2 regions of the Bacillus kalamii genome follow, and region 2 is predicted to be linked to the other one. Evidence: predicted binding sites of a transcription regulator. Region 2 holds the regulator's gene; the other holds the start of a gene.
The links. Region 2 encodes LexA, which represses DNA repair genes until DNA is damaged. Its sites were predicted from a motif close to CGAACATATGTTCG; they were not measured.
Positions count from the first base shown of each region.

Region 1: a site for LexA is predicted at 2,562-2,575, ahead of uvrB (excinuclease ABC subunit UvrB). Genes of this name have one in related genera too.

Region 1 covers NZ_JBDFMI010000006.1:49,302-55,699, forward strand. Annotated here, with positions in the region: gene uvrA (excinuclease ABC subunit UvrA) at 1-471, opposite strand, end outside; gene uvrB (excinuclease ABC subunit UvrB) at 479-2,455, opposite strand; gene ABC357_RS18110 (CsbA family protein) at 2,629-2,862, opposite strand; gene ABC357_RS18115 (sensor histidine kinase) at 2,964-4,205, opposite strand; gene ABC357_RS18120 (response regulator transcription factor) at 4,217-4,888, opposite strand; gene ABC357_RS18125 (heavy metal translocating P-type ATPase) at 5,050-6,398, opposite strand, start outside.
Region 2 covers NZ_JBDFMI010000001.1:2,124,404-2,130,801, reverse strand. Annotated here, with positions in the region: gene ABC357_RS10620 (hypothetical protein) at 351-527, shown strand; gene ABC357_RS10615 (hypothetical protein) at 630-845, shown strand; gene ABC357_RS10610 (hypothetical protein) at 897-1,076, opposite strand; gene ABC357_RS10605 (dihydrofolate reductase) at 1,385-1,888, shown strand; gene ABC357_RS10600 (CotD family spore coat protein) at 2,159-2,602, opposite strand; gene ABC357_RS10595 (hypothetical protein) at 2,831-3,496, opposite strand; gene ABC357_RS10590 (cyclic-phosphate processing receiver domain-containing protein) at 3,808-4,134, opposite strand; gene lexA (transcriptional repressor LexA) at 4,265-4,888, opposite strand; gene yneA (cell division suppressor protein YneA) at 5,049-5,363, shown strand; gene ABC357_RS10575 (YneB family resolvase-like protein) at 5,398-6,048, shown strand; gene ABC357_RS10570 (DUF896 domain-containing protein) at 6,129-6,365, shown strand.

The sequences.
Region 1 (6,398 bases), on a different contig from region 2:
TACAACGGGCGCCAATACTTGCATTTTCGTTTTCTCCGGATATTCCATAATCCGGTCCACCATTTGTTCAATGGTTTGCGATGAGATTTCAATGCCGTGCGTCGGGCAGGTTGGACGGCCCACGCGGGCATATAATAAGCGCAGATAATCATAAATCTCCGTTACTGTCCCAACTGTCGAGCGAGGATTCCGGCTCGTTGTCTTCTGATCAATGGAGATTGCCGGTGATAATCCTTCTATCGTATCTACATCAGGCTTATCCATTTGCCCAAGGAATTGTCTTGCATAAGCAGAAAGTGATTCGACATAACGCCGTTGCCCTTCTGCATAAATGGTATCAAACGCCAGGGAGGATTTACCCGATCCGGATAAACCGGTTAAGACAACCAGTTTATCTCTCGGGATAGTGACATCTATATTTTGAAGATTATTGACCCTAGCTCCTTTGATTTCTATACGTTCCATCGCCATTCGTTCGTCACCCTTCCAATTTCAACTCTAGTATGAGATCGCGCAATTCAGCAGCACGCTCGAAGTTCAGCGCCTTGGCAGCTTCCTTCATTTCCAGCTCCATGTCTGCAATTACCTTTTCCCTTTGTTTCTTATCCAGCTTATCCAGCTTCAGATCTACATTGTAGCCTTCCTGCTCCTCTGCAGCATGGGTAGCGCGTATAGTATCCCTGATTTCCTTCTGGATCGTAGTCGGTGTAATATGGTGTTTTTCATTATATTCTTCCTGGATGGCTCGGCGTCTTTTCGTTTCTGTAATAGCCAATTCCATCGAATTTGTTATTTTATCGGCATACATGATGACCCGTCCGTTTGCATTACGGGCCGCGCGTCCAATTGTTTGGATGAGCGACCGCTCTGACCGCAGGAAGCCTTCCTTATCGGCATCCAGTATAGCAATCAATGAAACTTCCGGGATATCCAATCCCTCCCGGAGAAGGTTAATCCCCACAAGGACATCATATTTGCCCATCCGCAGCTCTCTGATAATCTCTATCCGTTCCAGAGTCTTCACCTCGGAATGCAGGTACTGTACCTTAATGCCGATTTCCTTCAGATAATCAGTCAAATCTTCGGACATCTTTTTCGTTAATGTGGTAATCAGTACCCTCTCGTTGCGTTTGACCTGATCCTGTATTTCTCCAATCAAATCATCAATTTGCCCTTTAATCGGACGGACTTCAATTGTAGGGTCCAACAATCCGGTCGGACGGATAATCTGCTCGACCATCTGCGGTGTATGCTCAAGCTCATAAGGGCCCGGTGTCGCCGATACAAAGATGGATTGCCCGACCTTCGCTTTGAACTCTTCAAAGCGAAGTGGACGGTTATCCATTGCGGACGGCAATCGGAAACCATGATCGACCAGCACCTGTTTTCTTGCCTGGTCACCATTGTACATGCCGCGTATTTGCGGCAAAGTAACATGCGATTCATCCACTACCAGAAGAAAATCTTCCGGAAAGTAATCGAGCAATGTATACGGTGTGGAACCAGCCGGACGAAGCGTCAAATGGCGGGAGTAGTTTTCAATTCCTGAACAGAACCCCATCTCTCTCATCATTTCCAAATCGTAGCGGGTTCTTTGCTCCAAGCGCTGCGCTTCAAGCAATTTGCCATTCTCACGGAAGACAGCCAACTGTTCTTCCAATTCCTTTTCAATATTTTCGATGGCTTTCTTCATTTTTTCTTCGCGGGTTACGAAGTGGGATGCCGGAAAAATGGCGATATGGTCACGTTCACCAATGATTTCGCCGGTCAGCGCATCCACTTCTCGAATCCGGTCAATTTCGTCGCCGAAAAATTCAACCCGGATACAATGCTCATCGCGTGAAGCAGGAAAAATCTCCACTACATCTCCGCGTACCCTGAATGTCCCGCGTTTGAAATCTATGTCATTCCGCTCATATTGGATGTCCACAAGCTTGCGGAGCAAAGCGTTGCGCTCTATCTCCATGCCTGTACGGAGCGATAAGACCATTTCCTTGTATTCTTCCGGGGAACCTAAACCGTAAATACAAGAAACACTGGCAATAATAATAACATCGTTTCTTTCAAAAAGAGACGATGTGGCAGAGTGGCGTAATTTATCTATTTCATCATTGATGCTGGCATCCTTCTCAATGAAAGTGTCTGTTTGCGGAACATAGGCTTCCGGTTGGTAATAATCATAATAACTGACGAAATATTCGACAGCATTATTAGGGAAAAATTCCTTGAACTCACTATAAAGCTGGCCTGCCAACGTTTTATTGTGGGCAATCACCAAAGTAGGCTTATTGATTTCCTTAATGACATTGGACACAGTGAACGTTTTCCCTGTTCCTGTCGCCCCAAGCAACGTCTGGTGCTTTTTGCCGTTCTGAATGCCTTCAACTAACGTTTTAATGGCTTGAGGTTGATCTCCCTGAGGGGAATACTTCGATACTAATTCAAATTCTTTCATATTGGATTCCGGCCTCCTACTGTAACAATCTCTTCATCTATTGTGCACGAACTGTGTATTATATAGACATTCTACCACAAACACACAGAATATAACCATCAATAAACGAACGTTCATTCGCATTTGTACAGCCGGCTTTATTGACACGAAACAAAAAGAAGAGAAGCACCCCTTCAGGTGCTTCTGCGTTTCGGTTGTTTCATATATCTTTTAGACAGCCATAACCCAAATGTTATGGAGCAGGCATCTATTATGATAATGGGCCATGTATGCGTATAGCCCGCGTAAGCGGATGCTGAAATTAAGGCAACAGTCAGTGCCAAGCCAACATAAGGATTATATGTGACTTTGGAAAGAATGTAGACTAATAGCGCCGGCAATAGCAAAGCTGAAAAATACCAGCCCATTTCCTCATCTCCTTGCTCATCCCATTAGTAATAATGATCAAGCTACCTCGATTATAACATAAAAAGGGAATTTTTAGCTTCTATTCTCACTCGATTATCCATCATTTAGGGAAAGACACTTTAAAAATAGTCCCTTTTCCTTCTTCACTGTTCACTTTGATTTTTCCGTTATGCTGGTCGACAATCCATTTGCCGATTGACAGGCCTAATCCGGTACCTTCATTCATTGTACGGCTTTTTTCTCCCTGGTAGAACCGGTCAAAAATATATGGAATATCCTCTTTGGCAATGCCGCTTCCATTATCCGCTACTGAGAGATCGATGCTGTTATTTGATTTCTTGCAGAGAACGGTAATCTCTCCGCCTTCATCCGTGAATTTCAAAGCATTATCCAGCAGAATAACAATCAGCTGATGGATTCTTTCTTCATCGCCCTTCATCATAAGTGATTGCTCTCTTGTATTCAACTTTACCGTTTTACCTTGCATTTCAGCCAGCTCGCTGTAATTTTCCAGCACTTCGTTCAAAAGATGAATCGTATCAAATTCTGCCTTATTTATATTCACCCGCTCGGTATCGGCCCTTGCCAGCAGTAGCAAATGGTTCACCAATTTCGTAAGCCGTCTGATTTCTTTTGAAATAATCGATATCTCAAGCGCTTTATCCTCCACAGTGGCGGCTGGTGTACGCAGGAGTAAATCGGCCCTGGACTGGATCACGGCTAAAGGCGTCCGCAATTCATGGGATGCATCCGAAACAAATTGCTGCTGCTTATTCCACGCTTCCTTGATCGGAACAAGAGCCACCCCCGCCAAATAAAATCCCGCCACGATTGCCATGATTCCTCCAATCAATGTCCCAACCGTCAGGACAAGACCTACACGCTGGATCATTTCCTGTTCAGAATTGACGTTGCGCACAAGCTGGACCGTAAAGTCGCCGTATTTAGTCGAAAAGTTCGAAGAAATAGTTCTGAAATAATAACCTTTCGCCGTTTTTTCCTCAATTTTATGCTGCTTGTCCGGTTTGAATTCTTTTTGGTTTTTCGTGAATAATGTATTCTCATCATCAATTTTGATCATTTTGCCGTCTTTATCCCATAGCAGGACAGATACACGCGGATCTTGGATAAAGGTGGGCTTCGTAAGAGTGGCTTCCAGTGGGATATAGCCTTTCTTAACCGTCGTTTCATACTGGCCGATCAACTCTTCCAAATCCTTGTCTAGATCACTGTAAAGCAATACCTGCATATAGGAATAGACTGTCGCCGCAATAGCCCCGATGATCAGGATCAAAATCATAGAGTTCTGAATGGTCAGCCTGATTCTGGTTTTCTGAAACATTCCTTTTTCTCCTATTCCTTTTTGAGCATATAGCCGATGCCCCGGACTGTCTTAATATCTTTATCATAGCCGAACGGCTCGAGCTTCTTGCGTAAATGGTGCGTGAATACCTCGACGACTCCGACTGTCGTATCGGAATCGTAGCCCCATATCCGGTCATAAATCTGTTCCCTTGTTAGGATGGAGCCTACATTTCCGATAAAAAACTCTAACAGCTCATATTGCTTCAATGTCAATTTAATCGGCTGGCCATCGACAAGGATATCATTTTCTTTCCCCAGCAATTCAATTCCCTTGTAGCGGATGGTCTGTTCGTTCGTAAAAGAACCGCTCCGGCGAAGCAATGCGCGAAGGCGCGCTTCTAATTCAGGCGCCTGAAACGGCTTCATTAAATAATCATCACCGCCAAGATCCAGCCCCTTCACTCGATCCTCTAAGGAATCTCTTGCCGTCAGGAACATTGTCGGTGTTTCAATATGCTCCTCACGAAGTTTGCGAAGAATTTCAAAACCATCCATCCCAGGTAGCATGACATCCAAAATGATGGCATCATAAATATTCTGCTGGGCCAAAAAATACCCTTCTTCTCCATTTGATGCTATATCTACAGTAAAATTCTTTTGTAATATATCTCTGATGGAATGCAGCAGAGATATATGGTCTTCTACCACTAATATCCTCATTAGACTAGTCTCCCGCTCATTAGTTTCACTAGAAAGTATACTTCACCTGTATCTTTATGTAAAAAGAATGCATTTATCCCATTGCCATGTTGGCCAATGTACCATACTGTTTATCCTTTCTTATGTACAAAAAGGAAGAGCATAAGCTCCCCCTTTTGCCATTATCCTTTTTTCACTCTGAGCAAACGCAAGGCATTCAATGTCACCATCAATGTGGCGCCGAGATCGGCAAATATAGCGATCCACAATGTGAGCCAGCCCGGTACAACAAGAAGCAGTGCGACAATTTTAATGCCGATTGCAAAGGAAATATTTTGTTTAATGATGCTCATCGCTTTTCGGCTTAAGGAAATCGTATATGGCAATTTTTCGAGATCGTCGCCCATAAGAGCTACATCCGCCGTTTCTAATGCCGTATCAGACCCAACACCGCCCATCGCAATACCTGTCGTTGAGGCAGCAAGTGCCGGTGCATCGTTCACACCGTCTCCGACCATTGCCACATTGCCGTATTGCTCGCGCAGCATTTTGATTTTTTCCAGCTTCTCTTCTGGAAGCAAGCCTGCCGCCACTTCAGATACGCCAACCTTTTTTCCGATTTCCCGTGCTGCAGCATCGGAATCGCCTGTCAGCATAATACTCTTCGAAACACCAAGTGATTTAAGTTTTTCAATGACTTTCCGTGAGCTGGAGCGAACTTCATCGGCTACTGCGACAATAGCAAGGATCTCGGTAGCACTGCCTGCGAGCATCGCTGTTTTCCCTTGGCTTTGCAGCTGCTCAATAAGCTTCGGCAACTCGGACTGGGACTCCAGAAGCCCTTTTTCACTGAATAGCGCTGGATTGCCGATATAATACATCTCTCCATTAATTTCCCCTTGGATGCCTTTTCCGACAATCGAAGAGAAATCCTCGATTCTATAGGATGAATAGTCCATTCCCTCCTGATTGGCTTTCTTTATAAAAGCGGACGCCAATGGATGCTGCGAATAATTTTCCAGCGCCGTCATCTTTGCGAACAAGTCTTTCTCAGTCTCCCGGAAAAGCTTGTAATCGGTGATGGCAGGAATACCCTTTGTCAGCGTACCCGTTTTATCGAAAGCGATTGCTTTTACTTTTCCGGCATTTTCAAGGTGTATGCCTCCCTTAATCAAAATGCCTTGCTTCGCTGCATTCCCTATCGCAGTGACAATGGCTACCGGTGTTGAAATAACCAATGCGCACGGGCATCCGACGACAAGCACTGCAAGCCCCTGGTACACCCATTCACTCCAGCTGGCCCCTCCGACCAAAGGAGGAAGAACAGCTACAAGAACCGCCACAAGAATAATGGCCGGTGTGTAATATTTGGCAAACACATCGACAAATGCCTGTGATGGCGCCCTTTCAGCTTGCGCTTCTTCTACAAGGTGAATCATCTTTGCAATCGTTGTATCGTCGACCAGCTTTGTCACTCTCACTTCCAATAAACCCTCGCCATTTAACGTTCCGGCGAATACTTCATCATCCA
Region 2 (6,398 bases):
TAGGCTTTAAGGAACGATGGAATAGTGGAAGAGTAAAGCAATACTCTTTCTAGCTAATATGCAAGGGTAGTTATGCTCTAGCAGGCTTTTTTAAATGCATCCATCTGAAAATCTTAGGTCACTCTAAATCGTACTTTTTTAGAAGTTTTACTACATATAAAAGACGCCAGGCTGCAAAAAGGGGATACATACATTCATATGCCATACACACCAATTCAGCAGTTTGTGCACGAAATCCTTCCTGAAATATAGAGAAATATGGAAATGGCAGAAGGAAAAGCGCCCTTACAAAATGAACTATGTAATGTGAATAACAACAAATCATAACATACTGTATTTGGAGGTGCTTGATGAGATTAAAGGAAAAGGACTTATCCATGGAAGAAAAGGCGAAAAGGTATGATGAACTCCAAAGCTGGTGGTGGTGGTTCGAAAGGCGGAACTACTTATTGAACGAAAGCCTATACAAAACCTTTACGAAGGGAATCGAAAAATATTTTATTCCTTTAGAAGATAAGTTTAAATGAACATATCCCGATGTTCCGATATTGACATTTCCAGTTTGCCTTTACATCATCAATTATTGATAGACTTGTCTTATTCTAAATCATAATAAAGGAGGCATTCAAATGAAAATCCAAACCGAACATACTTCTATTGAGATATCTTCTAATGAAGTAATTGCCGCTTTGGCTGTTGGAGCTATTTCCATATGGGCGACTGCATCCATTGTTAATAATCTCATTCAGGCAACAACTGATTTTGGGTGTTCGAAAAAGCGCGAAAAATACGAACGATGGAAAAAAGCAAAAGGTAAGGAAAAGAAAAGGCTGGTTATTCAATAAACATTTGATTAAAAGAAAAAAGCAGAGCCGCATAGCTTCTGCTTTTTTTGGTTATTTGGAGGCGTATTCTTTCTTTTTCAGTAAGTGGCCATATTTTCGGTCAATTGTGTTTTTAACTGTTATGGTTAAGATGGATAGTATGAGAAAACAAGTCCCTACCTGTACGGAAAGAACGCTTACCAATACAGACAACCCGATTAAAAGAACAGCATATAAGAAAGTATTATGCATATTTACTACATTCCTCCGTTCAAAATATATTTATACTTATATAGACGATTGAGCGGCCTAAAAAGTTTCATTTTTTTGTGAATTAATTATATATAGGCACTTGTATAATGGTTTGGATTGTTTTGGAGCTAGGAAAAGGATGTCTTGCGGAGCTTATGCTACAATAATACAAAAGTGGGTTAAAGAGGGTATGGTAAGCGGGGGAGGTATATGTTTGTATAGCCAAACAGCTTTCATATTCTTTTTTTCGGGATTATTCTTATAAAGAAGTAGTCAGAATCACTAGCTAAAGGAAGTGATATATCCATATGAGTATTAATATGATTGCCTGTGTAGGCTTAAACCTAGAATTCAGTATTCACGATCAGATGCCATGGAGATTGAAAAAAGATTTACTCTTGTTCAAGGAATTGACGGAGGGCAATTCTGTGGTAATGAGCAGGAAGATTTATGAAATGATAGGCCGGCCGTTACATAATCGGAGAAATATAGTGCTGACTCGCAGGAAAGACTATGTTTTTCCTGATGAAGTAGAAGTGAAACACTCTATTGAGGATATCTTAGCTGAGCAAGCCGACAATGATTTATATATAATTGGAGGTTCAACTGTATTTAAACAATTCTTTTCTTATACTGACCGGATCTATTTAACGATTGTTGATATTACGTTGCCTTATGTTGATACGTTTTTCCCGTTATTATCTAGCGAATGGGTGTGTACTGAATGTGTAAAGCAAGAAAAAGATGCAGAAAATCAATATGACCACTGGTTTTGTATTTATGAAAAGAAAAAGTCTCCATCACTTTCTTAGTTAGGGGCAGTCCTAGATCCTTCCTAAGAAAATGGATTAAACAAACAGAGAGTTTGCTAGTTGCATAAGAACACATAAGCTAATCACTTCCCTCATTTCTAAAAATGCTAGGTAGTTGCCTGTATTAATAGTTAAATGGATGTGATTGCTGTTTTGTTTCCATAAAAGATCTTCGTTTTCCATTGCCCTTCTATAATTAAGGAGAGAATAAAAAATGGAGTTGTTTGGCGAAGTCATCTTCACAATAAAAAAGCCCATAAAGGGCTTTTTTTAATAAGGTCTTGGGTAGCAGCAAGGATTTGGTGGCGGTTGGCAAATCACGTTTTCTACACAGCATTCGTTTACACAAGATTCTGTATGGGGGAAATAATGCTGATGCTGAATGATATGCTTATTTACCGTAGTGGTATGCGAAGGGTGGATGTTAGGAACAACAGTTTTAAAGACATTTTTGTTCATCGAATGTTGTGTTGGCGACACTTGAGAAGGCGCTGTTTGGGTAGGATACATTTGCGTGTTGCCTGGAGAGACCTGTGATCCCCACGGACCAGTGCCTGGCCCCATTTGTGAAGGCCCCATTTGTGAAGGTCCTACATTGGAAGGCCCCATATTGGAAGGTCCAATGTTGGAAGGTCCCATATTGGATCCGCAACCGCAATCATTCATATTTCCCCAGTTTCCCCAGCCGCCTGAATTCCGTTTGTTTAGAAACATAAGAAATCCTCCATTCATTAATGTTTTGATTCACTAGTATGGTATGAAAAAACAAATCAACTGGTACTAGTTGTCTACCTATTTTTGGGTTTATTTACTAAAAATATTTAAACGGGAACGGTATTAAATAAGGATTCATCCTAAAAAGCAGTTGGAAAAATGGGCAAAAAAGTTGACGTTTAAGTGATTGATAAATGAAATTTACGTGTAAGTATAAAAAACTCTCCATCATAATGAGGAGAGCAGGCACTGCTGTTTATTTATTCTTATTTCATTTAATGCCTCTTCTATTTCCCGATGAAAAGGGACTTGATGATCTACTTTAATAACGGCTTTCTCAGCAACACTTTGTTTATGTTGTGCTTGGGTATCCATTAATGTATTGATAAACATCGGCAATTGCTCGATATTGCCTAAACTGATCTGTTCAGCCTCTTTAAATACGGTTGTATAATTAGCGTGCTGTTTTATCTTTAAATCGCGTAAATGCAACTGATAGATGTCTTTTTTACATTTATTCACTTGTAAGAAGTGCTGAATTAATGCCGTGCGTTCCTGTTCATCCAAGAAACCGAGTGATGTTTCGTAATCCTGAAGGCAAAAACAAGAGTAACATAAAGGTTTAATGGACTTAATGGAGACTGTTTGATTTGTATAATCAAAATCCCAATCTGTAAATAAGTATGACTTGCCCTTAGAAGATGAGCAAATATGACAACAGATTTGGTCTTCTAGAATCGCCTGTCTGATTTTGTCCCATAGTACTTGTGGCAAGTTATCGGCGAGATAAGCCGATTGTAAGAATGGTGTTGTTTTTAACTGGATGTTCAAGCGTAACTGATCTAATTGCTCTCTTTTTTCAGCAGTCATGATTACTTTTTTCTTCTTGTTCATTAATGGTTTTCCCCCTTTCTATTTATTATTCTAATATATAAATGTGTAGAAAGATGAATAATAGTTTGAAAAGTAAGTAAAAAGAGAAGGGGAAAAGGGGAGGATAGAAAAAGAACAAGGCAACTATAATAGGGCGTTGTATATCAGTGTTGCCGACCCTTCAAGCAGAACCACGCTATATGAAGAAATTCAAAAAGTAAAAAAAAACCGAACCAATGTGAAATTCTTCAAAGAATATCACATGGCAGTCCGGTTTTTTCTTACGGAGAAATACGGTTTCTCCAAGCCTCTTTATCTTATTTCTGTGATGGCTAATAAAGCGGCATCGGTTTTAAGGAAATGCCTATTTTTAGCGGCATTTTCAGGTTTTTTTGTGCATCCTTAAAACAGTTATACATCGTTTTCCCACCAACCGAATTGGCGGAGTGTATAGTAATATGCTTAGCGAATAATTGTAAATCCACCATTTTTTTAGCCAACATCGAGCCGTTCCTTTTTTTATTCACGAGATCATGGTCGAGAGAAAGATAGTCTATATGATAATTTTTCAGTATGTGTAGGCATTCATCAATATTGGTACATAGAACATAATTATTGGGGCACGTACGGAAATCATCAAGGAAAACGTTTATTCCCATTATATCATTCCTAAAGTTTGACATAGCTTCATTATAGCATTCTATTTGAATATTTAATATGAAAGAAGGCAGCGATAATACAGAAAAAGCGTTCCTTCATGATATAAATCACTTGAAAGAACGCTTGCAGTCAGTTGATTTCCCGGTACAATCCTATCACTTTTCCTAAAATAGACACTTTATCAAGAATGATAGGGGCTAGTGATGAGTTTTCCGGTTGAAGGCGGAAATAATTGTTTTCTTTAAAGAAACGTTTGACTGTTGCCTCATCATCCTCAGTCATTGCGACAACTATATCCCCATTTAAGGCGGTGGATTGCTGGCGCACAATGACATAATCTCCATTATGTATGCCAGCTTCAATCATGCTGTCGCCCGATATTTCAAGCATGAAGACATTCTGCTCGTATCCTGCAAGATGTTCGGGCAAAGGAAAATATTCTTCAATATTTTCGATCGCTGTAATAGGCTGGCCGGCAGTTACTTTACCCACCAAGGGCACATTGACAGGCTTCCGTTTTGGGATGAAAGATTCTTCCTCTAAATCTAGTATTTCAATCGCGCGCGGTTTGGTAGGGTCACGGCGAATCAATCCTTTACTTTCCAACCGGGCCAGGTGACCATGTACTGTCGAACTGGAAGCCAAACCTACAGCTTCTCCAATTTCTCTGACAGAAGGCGGATATCCTTTTGTTTGCACTTCTAACTTGATAAAGTCAAGTATGTCCTGCTGGCGCTTTGATAATTTATTCATTGATACACCTCACCTCAATACTGTTTGTGTCCATTATAGCATGGTATATTTAAGGATACAAACATATGTTTGAATTTTATTGACAGAAAACAAGTGTTCGTATTATAATCCATTGTGAAGAGCGAACAAATATTCGCATACTTTTCAGGAGGAGATTATAATGAATTATTTTATTCGTAAGCATTCTTTTTCCCTATTATTTTTTGTTGTAATATTATTATTTTCAGTCGTCTATTTTGTTATGTTAAATGTAAAAGGAAATCAATCCTATATTGAAATAGAAGTAAGCAGCGGCGATACCTTATGGGGAATTGCTGAAAGATACAATGATCAACAAATGGAAATACCTGATTTTATTGCATATATAGAACAAACCAATAAAATGAATGGTGAAGTCCTGAAAGCGGGCGATGTAATTAAAGTACCCGTGATGAAGAAACAAAAAGAAAATTTGACTCAATTAACAATGGAATGAGAACTATAAATAGATGGAAAGAAAGGATTTGGAAATGAAAAAAGCAATCATTTACTGCCGGGTCAGTACAGACAAAGAAACGCAGTCAAGCTCTTTACAACGGCAGGAAAACGAACTTGTTTCTTTAGCCAAGGAAATGGGTTATGGAATTATGGGGATCGTGAAAGAAAAAGCGAGCGGTTACCAATTGGATCGTGATGGTGTGTTCACTTTATTGGATGCTATTAAAGAGGAAAAGGCAGATGCTGTTTTTGTACAGGATGAAACCAGGCTCGGAAGGGGCAATGCTAAAATCGCGCTTCTCCACTGCATCATCAAGGAAGGAGTAAAGATCATAGCCTACTCACAAAAAGGTGAACTGGAATTATCGGAAGGAGATTCAATGGTTTTACAAATTGTTGGTATTGTAGAGGAATACCAGCGCAAACTACATAACATAAAAATAAGCCGCGGGATGAAAAAAGCAGTAGCGGAAGGATACAGACCCCAAAGGAATATCAAATCCAATAACCAGTCTACAGGACCTGAAAAAAAGGATGTTCCTGTTGGGGAAATTGTTCGCCTCAGAGAAAGCGGCCTGACTTTTGCTGATATAGCTGCGACATTAAGGGGATTCGGTTATCCGGTTTCTAAGGCAACAGTTAACAGAAGATATTTAGAATACATAGATAGCCAAAAAGAATAGAAGCAGTTTCACTTGCGACTTTTATTTTTTTCTTATAACATGGCAATGATAAGGAAAACCTTAAATGAAGGAGCGTCACTATGCTATCTAAAGAAAAAATCGCAAGAATTAATGAACTCTCAAAAAAATCAAAAAATGAAGGCTTAACGCCAGATGAAGCTAAAGAACAAACTAAGCTTCGAAGCGAATATCTGCAATCATTCAGATCTTCCATGGCAAACACGATCGAAAACCTGACTGTCTTGGATCCCGAGGGAAATGATGTAACACCTGAGAAGGTCAAACGCATTAAGGAACAGAAAAATAGATTGCATTAAGCCCTTTACATCCTTTTCCAAAGGGCTTCTGTA